Regions from separate parts of the Microbulbifer celer genome, predicted to be linked through region 3. Evidence: predicted binding sites of a transcription regulator. Region 3 holds the regulator's gene; each other region holds the start of a gene.

Region 1 (3,532 bases), 360 kb from region 3:
CTGTTGTTCCAGGTGGAGAAGTACCGCCCGGATATCGTCCTGATCGATATCGAGTCCCCGGATCGCGACATTCTCGAAAGTCTCTCGGTCATCAATCAACACAACCCCACGCCCGTTGCCATGTTTTCCGCCCGCGGTGGAGCCGAGTTCATCACCAGCGCGGTGGAAGCCGGTGTCAGCGCGTATATGTCTGAGGGTATGTCTCCGGACCGGGTTGCACCGGCCATCGAAATCGCCATGGCCCAGTTCCGCAGCTACCAGCAACTGCGCCTGTCTCTGGCGCGTACCCAGAAGCAGCTGGACGAGCGCAAGATCATCGAGCGTGCCAAAGGGCTGTTGATGGCCCGCAAGAACATCTCCGAACAGTCCGCCCACCAGACCCTGCGCACCCTGGCAATGAACAGTAATTCCACCATGCAGCAGGTGGCAGAGCAGGTGGTGGAGCATCTGCAGTCACCGGTGCGCTGAAATCGCGGAACAGACCATTGAAGCCCGCGCCCCGCTCACCGGAAGACGCAGTGGCAGAACAGAACAACAGTGAGTATTCGATCGTGACAAGCCTGCAAGCAGAAAAGCGTAACCTGAAGCTGCTCTATCTCCGCCTGACCGACAGCGCGCCCTTGATCGTGGCCCGCGAACTGGGCTACTTCAAGCGATACGGACTCAATGTGGAACTGCAGCGGGAAACATCCTGGGCCACCCTGCGCGATAAATTGATCGGTGGCGCCGCCGACGCCGCGGCCATGCTGGCACCGATGCCGCTGACCGTGAAGCAGACTCTGCCGCACTGTGAGGAGGCCCTGCTGACCGGACTGATCCTGAGCTGCAACGGCAACGCCATTACCCTGTCGGAAAAACTGGTACAACAGCTGAACGTCCCCAGAGGCTCCACCAATGGCGATCTACTGGGCACCGCACTGAAAACACATATCGAGCATCGAAAAGGCAAACCGTCACTGAAATTCGCCAGCGTGTATCCCTTTGCCAGCCACACCCTGCAGTTGCGCCACTGGCTTGCCAGTGCCGGCATCAGCCCCGATACCGACGTCCAGCTGCTGGTACTGCCGCCGGAGCAGATGGTGGATCACCTGCGCCGAGGTGATATCGATGGCTATTGCGTCGGCGAGCCCTGGAACACCCTTGCGGTACAGAAAGGTATCGGTGTGATCGCTACCCCCTGTAACCGCCTGATGCCCGCGATGCCAGAGAAAGTACTCGCGGTCACCGCCAGCTGGCACGAACAGAATCCGGCCACCCACCTGGCACTGCGCGCGGCGCTGCTGGAAGCCTGCAGCTGGCTCAATGATGGCGCCCAACGCCGGGATGCCGTGGGCTTGCTGGGCCGTGAAAATTACCTGAACCTGCCCCGGGAGACGCTGACCCCTTCATTGGATGACAGGCTCAGCATCCGTCCCGGCTCCCCTCCCACCACCAACCCAGGCTGGCACCTGTTTTCCAATTTCCAGAGCGATCATGGCCGCCCAACGGAAAAGAAAGCGCGAGAATTGCTTTCACTATGCAACGAAATTGCCTCCATAAATGAAGAGGAAGCACAAGTATTCCGCGCTGACCTGTATCAGCAGACGCTGGATTTCCTACGCAACCTGAACTCACATAACACGCGCACCGTTTGATGGCAGGGCGCCCAGCAAAAGTGCAGTCATAACCCCAAAACGGGGCGTGGCACTTTATGCTTGCGCCCCACGTATTCTCCCTGCCCTACCACAAGCCGCCGCCGCGCACCGCACAGAGCGAGTCGCACAGCAATGGCACAGATATTGAATATCTTGCAATGAAGGTCGCCGCTGATCCGCTCCGTTCCAGATTCAGACGGCACCTCAAACACAACAATAAGTGAAGCAAGACGGATAGCCGTCAGGCAACGCTTCACCACGGGCAATGAAGTCCACCGGCTACAGCACCGCTGTACCCGTGGACTTTTTTTATGCCCGCAAAACGCTCAATTGATGTAGACCGATGGTGAGAGAAGCATGTCCACTCGATCAAACACCGGTGGGAATCACACCGAATCGCTCAACCTGTTGTCTTTCCGCGGCAACGTAAAAGTACTGCACCTGACGTGGCTGGCATTTTTCCTGTGCTTTTTTACCTGGTTCAGTCACGCCCCACTGATGATGGCGATCGCCGAGAGTCTCTCCCTGACACCGGATCAGGTGAAGACCCTGTTAATCCTGAATGTGGCGCTGACCATTCCCGCGCGCATGATCATCGGCATGCTGACCGACAAATACGGTCCGCGCCTGACATTTTCTGTGCTGCTCGCGGTGGGCAGCCTCCCCTGCTTCGTGTTTGCGCTGGCCGACAACTTTGTTCAGGCGGCGATCGCGCGCTTCCTGATGGGCTTTATCGGCGCCGGCTTTGTGATCGGCATCCGCATGGTTTCCGAATGGTTTCCCGCGCGCCACTTGGGCACTGCGGAGGGCGTATACGGTGGCTGGGGCAACTTCGGCTCCGCCGTCGGCGCCATCTGCCTGCCCGCCATTGCGCTGCTGTTTGGCGGAGAAGACGGCTGGCGCTACGCCATTGGCGTCACCGGCGTGATCGCACTGATTTACAGCGTGATCTACTACAACAGCGTGACCGATACCCCCAAGGGGGCTACCTATTTCAAGCCGAAAAAGATCGGCGCGATGGAAGTGACCAGTGCCGGGGATTTCTTTTTACTGCTGCTGATGAAACTGCCCATGTACGGCGCCCTGGCGCTGCTGGCGTGGAAGCTCTCCCCCGCCGGCGTTGGCCTGTTGAGCGAGTTCTGGACCTGGGCTATTTACTCCGCGTTGACCGGGCTGTATCTGCTGGAGCTGAAAAAAACCTGGAGCATCAATCGCGAAGTATTCAGCAGCCCGCCGGCGCCGATCCACCGCTACAAGTTCAAGCAGGTGGCGATTCTCAACGTGCTGTACTTCGCCACCTTCGGCTCCGAACTGGCGGTAATCTCCATGTTGCCGCTGTTCTTCTTCGAGACCTTTACCCTCGATCCGGTGAAGGCTGGTCTGGTCGCCTCCGCCTACTCCTTCATGAACCTGGTTTCCCGCCCCACCGGTGGCCTGCTGAGTGACAAGTACGGTCGCAAGCCGGTACTGATGATCCTGGTGGCGGGCCTGGCCTGTGGTTACCTGCTGATGAGCCAGATCGGCGCTAGCTGGCCGCTGTACCTGGCGGTAGCGGCGGCCATGGCGTGCTCTTTCTTTGTTCAGGCCGGTGCCGGTGCGGTATTCGCTGTGGTGCCACTGGTGAAACGTCGTTTGACCGGGCAGGTGGCGGGCATGACCGGTGCCTACGGCAATGTGGGCGCAGTGTTTTTTCTGACGGTGCTGTCGCTGGTTTCTTACCAGACGTTCTTCCTGGTGATCGCCGGTACCGCGGTATTCAGTTTTGTCATTCTCCTGCTGCTGGAAGAGCCCGAAGGGCACATGGCTGAAGTCATGCCAGACGGCAGTGTTTCCCTGATTGATGTGGCCTGATTGACTTCGCCTGGCTCAGGTGTGTGGTCCATTGTTCAGAAGATATG
Region 2 (3,532 bases), 1.0 Mb from region 3:
TGTAAAAGGCGGCTACTTCCCGGTTCCGCCGGTCGACTCCCTGCACGACATCCGCGCTGCCATGTGTTCCGCGATGGAAGCCATGGGCCTGGAAATCGAAGTGCACCACCACGAAGTGGGCACTGCCGGCCAGTGTGAGATCGGCGTTGGCGCCAATACCCTGACCATGAAGGCGGACGAAGTTCAGATCCTGAAGTACGCGGTGCACAACGTTGCCCACGCTTACGGTAAAACCGCCACCTTTATGCCCAAGCCGCTGGTAGGCGACAACGGTTCCGGCATGCACATCCACATGTCTTTCAGTAAAGACGGCACCAACCAGTTCGCTGGCGACGCTTACGCCGGGCTGTCTGAAACTGCCCTGTTCTACATCGGCGGTATCATCAAGCACGCGCGCGCCCTGAACGCGTTTGCGAACGCTTCCACCAACTCCTATAAGCGTCTGGTACCGGGCTTCGAAGCGCCGGTTATCCTGGCCTACTCCGCGCGCAACCGCTCTGCGTCCATCCGCATTCCGTTCGTACCTAGCCCGAAAGGCAAGCGCGTTGAAGCCCGCTTCCCGGATCCGACTGCCAACCCGTACCTGGTGTTCGCAGCCATGCTGATGGCCGGCCTCGACGGCGTTAAGAACAAGATCCACCCCGGCGACGCGGCAGACAAAGACCTGTACGACCTGCCGGCGGAAGAGCTGGCCGAGTACCCGACCGTTGCCTCCAGCCTGGAACAGGCCCTGGAAGCACTGGATCAGGACCGCGCCTTCCTGACCGAAGGAGGTGTATTCACCGATGACGCCATCGATGCCTACATCGCGCTGAAGCAGGAAGAAGTAGAGCGTGTGAACATGACCACTCACCCGGTCGAGTTCGAGCTGTACTACTCTGTTTAACACGCCGCAGGCGCTGTCTAAATTGCCGTAGGCGTTTCCTTGGAAGTGCCTTCTGGTTCGCAAAAACCCGCATCCCCGGCAACAGGGGGTGCGGGTTTTTTTATTGCGGGTACACTAGCCTTAACTTGATGACCCTATGGCCGCGGGCGGTGTCTTTCCGACGCTGTTGCCCGTGCCAAAAGACAGGCAGGAGTGCCGATATGAAAATCCGGATTGCGCTGCTTGCGCTGCTACTCGCTTCGCCCCTCATGGCCGATGAGGCGCCGGAGAAAGGTAGCAGTGAGGGCAAGGACAATGAGCAGTCCTCCTCCAGGGTGGTATACAAGACCGTGACCCCGGACGGCAGGATCGTGTTCAGTGATACGCCGCCACCGGACAAGAAGTCGGAGAAGGTGGTTATTGGCCCCACCAATGTGCAGCCCATTGCGCCGCCACAGCCTATGCCCACCCGTAAACTGTCGCCGAGAGACCGGGATAAGCGCGAGCGCCGTTCCGGTGGAGAGCAGGGGCCGATCAATTTCGCCATTGTCAGTCCCGCAAACGATGCCACCATTCCGCCGGGCCAGCGCTTTATTGTGCTGCAGGTGGCTTTGGATCCCGTTCCCCGGGGTGGCTACGAGTTTTTTGCCGTGATCGACGGACAGCGCTGGGGGGGGACTTCTAGCAGTAGCAGTCTGGACATCTCCGCCCTGGAACGCGGCACCCATACGGTACAGGCGGTGCTGTTGGATGCCGGTGGCCAGGCGATTGCCCAGTCCCAGACCATCCAGATCCACGTCAAGCGACCCGGCGGCCAGGTGCCGGACTTCCCCGCCCAGCAGGCACCGCGGGCGCCAAAAGCCCCCCAGGCACCCGGTTACCCCCGGGCACGGCCGGGTAACTGATCTCGTGTGGTCCCGTCACTGTTCCTGCCTATAAACTTCCCTTTCGGGCGTTGCTCCCTGTAGCGCCCCATTCTGATCTCTTCCGCTGGTTAAAATTTGCTCTGCGCACCATATTGGTGCACCATGCTGGTGCCTGTTCTCCTGTGTGCCCTGATATCGTCTCGGGACCCACGTATTGTTGCGCCATTTTGGTTTGCTTTTTGCACTGACATCAGGCGACGCCCAAAAGAACTCAAGCGGAACCCGCAATGCTGAACGACCGCCAGTTACGTCTACTGCTGGATAACCTCACCTCCGCCGTGCTGGTGCTCGACGAGAACCTCTCGCTCTGCTACCTGAATTCCGCCGCGGAGGACCTGGTTGCGGTTTCCAATGCCCGCGCTATCGGTCAGCCCCTGGAGGAAGTGGTGCGTGAGTCCCAGTCCGCCCAGCAGGCCATGCGTTCCGCACTGGTCAGTGGGCAGAAATACACCGTGCGACGGGCGCTGTGGCTGTTGCACACCCTGGAAGAGTGCACCGTCGACTACTCGGTTACGCCACTCACGGAGCTGGGGTTGCTGCTGCTGGAGGTCCAGTCCATGGACCGCCTGTTGCGGATTGCGCGGGAGGATGCACTTATCTCCGCGCAGGAGACTACCCGCAATCTGGTGCGCGGCATGGCGCACGAAGTGAAAAATCCCCTGGGTGGTATTCGCGGAGCGGCACAGTTGCTGCAAAGAGAATTGAAAGAGGTTGAAGGTGGCGAGCTGGGGGAATACACCCAGATCATCATCGAAGAGGCGGACCGACTGCGCGATCTGGTGGACCGGATGCTGGGGCCGCGCAAACCGCTGGACCTGAAGCCCAATAACATTCACGCGATCACCGAGCGCGTGGCGCAGCTGATCGAGGCGGAGTGCGACGGCGCACTGACCATCCAGCGGGATTACGATCCGTCGATTCCGGATCTGCCGGTGGACAGCAATCAACTGATCCAGGCGGTACTGAATATCGCGCGCAACGCCATGGAAGCGATTGTCGAGAGTATCGGCCTGGAACAGGGGCAGATGACGATCCGCACCCGGGTACAGCGACAGTTCACCATCGGTCGTCGCAACTGCCCGCTGGTGTGCCGGATCGACATTGTCGACAACGGCCCGGGTATTCCGGAAGACATTCGCGAACGTATCTTTTATCCGATGATTTCCGGGCGTGCAGAGGGATCGGGGCTGGGGCTGTCCATCTCCCAGCATGTCATCAACCAGCACCGCGGGTTGATCAAGTGTGAAAGTGAACCGGGAAAAACAGAGTTTCAGATTTATTTGCCGCTTATTACCTGAACCAGAAACCGTAAGCGCAGTGGGCAGGCCAAAAGCCAAAGCCCGCATAAAAAACCAATGACGCAGGCCGGAAAATTACTATGAACAATCGCGTTTGGATTATTGATGACGACCGTTCAATTCGCTGGGTGTTGGAGCGCGCGCTGTCCCGGGAAGGGATAGAGACCACCTGCTACGAAAATGGTGATCGCGCGCTGGACGATTTTTACAGTGAACAGCCGGATGTGGTGATCAGTGATATCCGCATGCCGGGCTCCGATGGATTCAAACTGCTGCAGCGGTTTCAGGCCGAGCGCCCGGCGTTGCCCATCATCATCATGACTGCGCACTCTGATCTGGACAGTGCCGTCGCCGCCTATCAGGGCGGGGCCTTCGAGTATCTGCCCAAGCCATTTGATGTGGATGAAGCGGTGGCGGTGACCCGCCGAGCGCTGGCTCACGCC
Region 3 (3,532 bases):
TTACCCACCACCCGGGATTTTATCTGGTCGCGCAGCTGGTGCAGGCTGAGGCTGCTGGTATCTACTACCAGGTCGGCCATGGACGCCAGCGGTGCCAGCATCTCTTTCTCGCGGTTGAGGGCTTCCAGCAAATGGGTGCGGCTGTCTGACAGTGGGTGTTTGCGGCGGGTTTCGCTGAAACGCTGTACCAGCACCGGGGAGCGGGCGTCCAGATACACTACGTCGCAGTCGACGCCACTTTCACGAAGTTCGCGGATGACCTTGGGGGCCTTGTTGACATCGTGCCACAGGTTGCGGGCATCGATACCGAGCGCGAGCTGGATTTCCCGGTTTTCCTGCTGCGGCTCCTCGGAGACACGCCTGACCAGTTCCGGCAGCAGGCTGGCGGGAAGGTTGTCGATACAATTGAAGCCGACATCTTCCAGCAGTTGCAGGGCTGAGCTTTTACCGGAGCCCGAGCGACCACTGATTATGACCAGACGCATGAATCGAGCACTCCTTGCTGGTTGTGGGGATTACTGGTGTTTTGCCCACCCAGTGCCCGGTTGCCCGGGCGTTGTCAATGAAGATTCTGCTAATTATGCCGCGGCGGCGCTGTTGATGGCCAGTGCATAGAGTGCATCGCTGGAATCCGCCTCACGCAGCTTTTCGCGCACGCGACTGTCACTGAACAGGGCGGCGATCTCTGCCAGGGTATCCAGGTGTTCCTGTTCGGAATCTTCTGGTACCAGCAAGGCAAACAGCAGGTCTACCGGCTGGCGGTCGATGGCATCAAAATCAACCGCCGGGGATGTGGTGCACAGCACCCCGATCGGCTTTTCGCAGCCCGGCAGACGGCAGTGGGGAATGGCCACGCCGTCACCGATGCCCGTGGAGCCCAGGCGCTCTCGGGCCACGAGCTGGTTGAATACGGTATCGGAGTCCAGTTCCGGGTATTGCTCTGAAATCGCCTGGGCGATATTGAGGAGCAGCTTTTTTTTGCTGCTCCCCGCCAAATGGCACAGGCTCAGGCGGGGAGAGAGTAATGCTTCCAATGTCATAACTTAGCGGTTACTGGTATCTAACGGTGACTGCGTAACTTTTCTTTGTGTCTGAGAAGCTGTCGGTCCAGTTTATCGGTGAGGCCATCGATCGCAGCGTACATGTCTTCTGACTCCGAGTCTGCAAACACATCCTTGCCGTTCACGTGTACACGGGCCTCGGCTTTCTGGATAAGTTTCTCAACAGACAGAATCACCTCGGTATTGGTGATCAGATCGTGGTGGCGGGAGAGTTTGTCCAGTTTGTTCAGGCAGTAATCGCGAATGGCCGGTGTGACTTCCACATGGTGGCCACTGATATTGATCTGCATGGATTTCTCCTCTTCGGGTACAACACAAACGGCGGCACCCCCTGTCAGGGCGGCAACCCTACTAGGAAGTTCGCCAGAATGGAAGGATACACTCGCCCAGTGGTCATTGGTCGTGCAGATTGGCGCGCTAAGAACCGATTTGGGGGAGAGAGTCACTCTCAGGGTAGTCGCTAAACCAGCCGTTTTCTGTCGCTGGAGGAAGGAATGCCCATGGACTCCCGATACTTGGCCACGGTGCGGCGAGCGACCTTGATGCCCTGGGTGTCCAGCTCCTGGGTGATCTTGTTGTCCGACAGGGGTTTGCGCGGCGGTTCGGCATCGATGAGCTTGCGGATCAGTGCGCGAATGGCGGTGGAGGAGGCGTCCTCGCCGGAGTCGGTACTTACGTGGCTGGAAAAGAAGTACTTGAGCTCAAACACCCCCCGGGGAGTGAGCATGTACTTCTGGGTGGTGACCCGGGAAATGGTGGATTCGTGCATGCCGATGGTTTCTGCCACATTGGCCAGCACCATGGGTTTCATTGCTTCCGGTCCCTGTTCAAAAAAGCCCTGTTGTTTTTCTACAATGCAGCTGGCCACTTTGAGCAGGGTCTCGTGGCGGCTCTGCAGGCTTTTCAGAAACCAGCGCGCCTCCTGCAGATTGTCACGCAGGTAATTGTTCTCGCTGGAGTTGTCAGCGCGTTTGATCAGCGCAGCATAGGTGTCATTGATACGCAGCTTGGGGGTGGTTTCAGGGTTCAGTTCCACTACCCAGCGCTGCTGTTTACGGCTGACGATTACGTCCGGCACCACGTAATGTGGCTCCTCGCCACCAAAGGCCTCACCGGGATAAGGGGTCAGGGTCTGGATCAGGCGCATGACCTCGCCCAGTTGCGCTTCGCTCAGGCGGGTACGCCGGCTCAGCTGGCGGAAGTCGCGCTTGCCCAGCAGATCCAGGTATTGCTCCACTACGATCAACGCCTGGGGCAACCAGGGGGTGTGATCCGGCAGTTGTTGCAGCTGTAATAACAGGCTTTCGCGCAGGTCGCGGGCGCCACAGCCGACCGGTTCGAATTGCTGAATGGTTTTCAGGACCGCGAGAACTTCATCCTCGTCCACCTGTTGGGCGGCGGCCAGTTCTTCGGTCGGGATCTCCAGAAAGCCGCTGGTTGAGATGGCGTCGATCAGCAACTCACCGATCTGTTTGTCGGCATCGGACAGTGCGGTGAGGTTCAGTTGCCATTGGAGGTGGTCCCGCAGGCTCTCCGAGACCGCATTGCGCTGGTCCAGTGACAGTTCGTCGCCTTCACCGGTGTAGCTGGAACTGCTGGTGTAGATGTCGTCCCAGTGGGTGTCCACCGGCAGGTCATCGGGAATTTCGCTGCTCCAGTCGCCGTCGGCACCATCGGTACCATTGGCGCTATCGGCAGTGGATTCGCTGCGTTCGCCGGCGCTGTCCTGTCCGTTGTTCTGGGGTTCGGCCTGCTGCTGGTTCTGTTGCTGGGGTTCGGCTTCACTGCCGTGATCATCCTGTTCGGATTCCAGGAGCGGATTGCTGTCGAGCGCGGACTGGATCTCCTGTTGTAGATCCAGCGTCGACAGCTGCAGCAGGCGAATGGCCTGTTGCAGCTGGGGCGTCATGGTCAGCTGGGTGCCGAGTTTTAACTGGAGTGACTGCTTCATAGGGTTGTATTCGCAGAAAATGCTGGCAAAAGGCGATTTCGCCGAACAGTGGGCGGCGTATTACTCGATTTCTGCAGACTACCCCGGAGAAAAACGGAACACAAGCAAAAAGTGTGCCGAAAATATCAGCAGTGCTGGTAGGAAAAAGTGATTAGTGTGATGAGCGTCAACCTGACTGGCAAAGTTGAGGATGACTGATGCGAAAGTCGCTCAAATTGTGAACTCGTGTCCCAGGTAGACATCGCGTACCTGCTTGTTGGCCAGTACATCGGCGGGGGCGCCGGAGGCGATGATGTGACCCTCGCTGACGATATAGGCGGTTTCGCAGATATCCAGGGTTTCGCGCACGTTGTGATCGGTGATCAGAACGCCGATACCCCGGTCTCGCAAGTGTCGGATGATCTGCTTGATATCTCCCACCGAGATGGGGTCGACCCCGGCGAAGGGTTCGTCCAGCAGTACAAACGCGGGGTTGGTGGCCAGTGCGCGTGCGATTTCCACCCGGCGGCGCTCACCACCG
Region 4 (3,532 bases), 2.0 Mb from region 3:
AGTGTGGAACCGCCGCCGGCGGATCATCGGTTACTGGCCAACGATATTCCCAACCTGATCATCACCCCACACAATGCCTGGATCAGCCGTGAGAGCCGGCAGCGGCTTTTGGATGGCATGGTGGATAATATCCGGCAGGTGTTCGCTTAAGCCTGCGTGCTTTTTTCCGCGGCCTTTTCTCCTATCTCAATAATGGTCGCTGCCACATCCGCCAAGCGTAAATTACACGCCATCGCCCGACGCTGCATTTTGCGATAGGCCGCCGCTTCGCTGAGCCCCAGGTTCCGCATCAACACGCCTTTTGCCCGCTCCACCTGCTTGCGTTCTGTCAGCGCTCGACGGGCATCGTTCAGCTCGTCCCCCATCTGCTTGATACGATGCGCCTGGCCGCGGATCAGGTCGTAGATGGAACGGGCGAGGTTCGGTGTCAGCCCCTGAGCAGGCGGTACGCATTCCGCGGCCGCTTCCTTCGCGGCACCTTCCCCGGCACCGTATAGCCCCGGCACCTCCGGGTCAGACAACATGGTAAGCGGTGAAGTGTTCGGGCAGACAATGGCTTTCAGGGCATGGATGCGCGCATGGTGGTCTTCCAGTTCAGACTCTGCTTCCGCAACGCGCTGACGACTGATATCCAACAACCTGCCCGCCAGGTGATCCTCCAGGCTGTGCATACAATCGATGCGTTGGGTAGCCAGCTCATACCAGACTTCACTCAATTCCGCGGCAATCGGCTCACCGTCGGCGAGGCCGCGGATCACCCGTCGCAACCGGTTCAGATCCTGCGCGGGCGGGCTGTTTTCAATCCCCTGCCAGCGCGCCTGATCGGACGCCTCGGCAAACTCGATAAAGACCTCGACACTCCGGTGCTGGGCTTCCTGCAGATGAGAGAGCCGATCGTGCAGTACGCTGTCGAAGCGACTGCGGGCAAAGCCGATAGCGCCCCAGGCCCGCTCCTGCCCGGCATATTCTTTGGCCTGCATGAAGTTGAACATGGCTACCAGCATCCGGGTAACGGCCGGGTCATCCGCCACATCTGCGGCCTCGAACACGATCGACAGCAGCCCGCCAATCAGGCGACAGAAGGCTCGGGTCGAGTCCAGCGGCGCAATCGCCAACTGTTCAACCTGCACCCGCAGCCCGTCCAGGTCATCCAGCCCCTGCAGGGAATAGGCGATGCTGTTGAGCAGGCGCATCCCCGCAGCGCCCTCTTGTTTCAGGTAACGCAGGTACAACTGCCGCTGCAAGCGTTCGCTGCTGCGGCGCACAAGGTCCATCTGTTCCTGCCACTGTCCCCGGAAGCGTGCACCACCAGAGGCAAGGAAGATATTACTCATGCCCCGCTCACGCTGTAGCTGGTGTACCAGATCACTCACTGCCGTTACCAATTCACAGCTTTCCGCCAATTGTCGCAGTGAGCAGATTTCTGCACGCTTGGCGGCTAGTAAAAACTTTTCTGCGCCCGGGGTGTTGGCTACAGGGGCTACCCCACGGGTGCGGTCAGTGTGACGCTCCATCTTCAAGGCCCTCCGGCGAAGTGATCGTTCGCTACGTTCTTTACCCGTCTACAGAAAACCTGCAGCAATTTGTATTCCATTCTCACCAGTCGGGGCGAATCCCAGACAGACTGCACGGAGCGCACCACAACAGAGCACACCGCCTCCTCCGCACCACAAGAAGTCAACAAGTGCCCGGGCTCGCGTTGAAACCATCGCCAGACGCTAAGTTGCACGCCACAGCGCCGAGAATCCGTGTTGGCATCGAGATTGCAATATCTCTGACGACGGTTTTATGACTGTGATCTTGGAGAGCCCTGCTTGGCTCTCGCGGCCTGCGGGCCAGTAACAATTCGGACTTATTGGATAACGGCGTCCATCACTGATTCTTGTCAAAGACGAGGATTGGTGTGGGCGCTTTTTTATGCGCGAAAAAAGGTGATCCCATGGCCTATTTAGTACCTTCGGAGTTCGTGACCAAAATGGTCGATGCGGGCGAATCCAAAATCTATATGTCTACCCGCGATACGCTGGTGCGCGCCTTTATGGCCGGAGCCATTCTCGCGCTTGCAGCCGTGTTTGCGGTCACGGTTGGCGTTGCCACCGGCTCGCACCTGATAGGCTCCATCCTGTTTCCCGTCGGTTTCTGTATGCTGTACCTGATGGGCTTTGACTTGCTGACCGGCGTTTTTGTACTGACACCACTGGCCCTGCTGGATAAACGACCCGGAGTGACCGTACAGGGCGTACTCCGCAACTGGGGTCTGGTATTTCTGGGGAACTTTGCCGGTGCGTTGACCGTGGCGGTAATGATGGCCTTTATTTTCACCATGGGATTCAACATTGATCCCGGTGAAGTGGGCGCGAAAATTTCTACCATCGGTGAAGCCCGCACACTGGGTTATGCAGAATACGGTGCTGCCGGCTGGTTCAGTATTTTCATTCGCGGCATGCTGTGCAACTGGATGGTTTCCATGGGTGTGGTGGGTGCGATGATTTCCACCCATGTGAGCGGCAAGGTGCTGGCGATGTGGATGCCGATCATGCTGTTCTTCTTTATGGGCTTTGAGCACTCTGTGGTGAACATGTTCCTGTTCCCGAGCGCGATCATCATGGGCGGTGACTTCTCCGTGATGGATTACTTTATCTGGAATGAGATTCCCACGGCTCTGGGGAACCTGGTGGGCGGCCTGGCGTTTACCGGTCTGACCCTGTACAGCACTCACTACAAAACCGCACCCAAGCGTCAGCTCGCGGCTGGTGGCGGCACCAAGCCGGCGGGTAAAGAGGCGCTAGCCTGAATTCGGTATCAGTAGATAATTGCCGCCCTGCCTACGCCTAGCTCAGTGGCGGTATAGTGACCGGGGACAGCTTTGTGAGACACGCCGTGAACCCATCCATGGGGGCTCTTCTAAAACATCCCTGTTTTAGAAGGTCTCACAAAGCTGTCCCCGGTTACTATACCTGCGCCCGAAACTCAATTATCAATAACACCTTTTTCGGGGCGCACTTCTAGCTATGAAGACATCCCTTACCCTCAAACTCGGCCAATATTCCGACGCCGGAAAAAAGCCGGAAAATCAGGACTGTTTCGGGGCCTGCATCCCCAATGCATCACAACTGAAAATCAAAGGCGCCGTGTTCACGGTTGCCGACGGCATCAGTTCCAGCAGTGTGAGCCAGATTGCCAGCGAAACCGCGGTCAAAAGTTTCCTCGAAGATTATTACTGCACCTCCGATGCCTGGAGCGTGCGCCACTCAGCACAACAGGTCCTACGCGCTACCAACGCCTGGTTGCAGGCACAAACCCGGCACAGCCCCTACCGTTTGGATAAAGACAAGGGCTACGTGTGTACCTTCAGTGCACTGGTCCTGCGCGGCCGGGAGGCGCATTTATTCCATATTGGTGATTCCCGTATTTACCGCCTGCGCGATGGCAGCCTGGAACAGCTGACCCACGATCATCGGCAGTGGATGGGAGAGCAGAATAGTTACTTGAGCCGTGCGCTGGGCGCAGAAACTGAACTGGAAGTGGACTA

The links. The regulator sigma-54, encoded in region 3, starts transcription at its own class of promoters, with help from an activator protein. The targets are predictions, from matches to a motif close to TGGCACANNNNTTGCNNT.
Region 1: the regulator sigma-54 is predicted to act here: its motif matches at 1,768-1,785, upstream of LPW13_RS01255 (NarK family nitrate/nitrite MFS transporter).
Region 2: the regulator sigma-54 is predicted to act here: its motif matches at 1,960-1,977, upstream of glnL (nitrogen regulation protein NR(II)).
Region 4: the regulator sigma-54 is predicted to act here: its motif matches at 1,753-1,770, upstream of LPW13_RS11190 (formate/nitrite transporter family protein).

What each region holds. Positions count from the first base shown of each region.
Region 1 is NZ_CP087715.1:333,711-337,242, reverse strand. Features, by position in the region: gene LPW13_RS01265 (ANTAR domain-containing response regulator) at 1-468, shown strand, start outside; gene LPW13_RS01260 (CmpA/NrtA family ABC transporter substrate-binding protein) at 486-1,634, shown strand; gene LPW13_RS01255 (NarK family nitrate/nitrite MFS transporter) at 1,992-3,485, shown strand.
Region 2 is NZ_CP087715.1:4,007,495-4,011,026, forward strand. Features, by position in the region: gene glnA (glutamate--ammonia ligase) at 1-886, shown strand, start outside; gene LPW13_RS16735 (DUF4124 domain-containing protein) at 1,087-1,770, shown strand; gene glnL (nitrogen regulation protein NR(II)) at 2,019-3,089, shown strand; gene glnG (nitrogen regulation protein NR(I)) at 3,170-3,532, shown strand, end outside.
Region 3 is NZ_CP087715.1:693,589-697,120, forward strand. Features, by position in the region: gene rapZ (RNase adapter RapZ) at 1-485, opposite strand, end outside; gene ptsN (PTS IIA-like nitrogen regulatory protein PtsN) at 579-1,040, opposite strand; gene hpf (ribosome hibernation-promoting factor, HPF/YfiA family) at 1,061-1,351, opposite strand; gene LPW13_RS02680 (RNA polymerase factor sigma-54) at 1,522-3,012, opposite strand; gene lptB (LPS export ABC transporter ATP-binding protein) at 3,223-3,532, opposite strand, start outside.
Region 4 is NZ_CP087715.1:2,661,237-2,664,768, forward strand. Features, by position in the region: gene LPW13_RS11180 (D-2-hydroxyacid dehydrogenase) at 1-150, shown strand, start outside; gene LPW13_RS11185 (nitrate regulatory protein) at 147-1,514, opposite strand; gene LPW13_RS11190 (formate/nitrite transporter family protein) at 1,940-2,794, shown strand; gene LPW13_RS11195 (bifunctional protein-serine/threonine kinase/phosphatase) at 3,012-3,532, shown strand, end outside.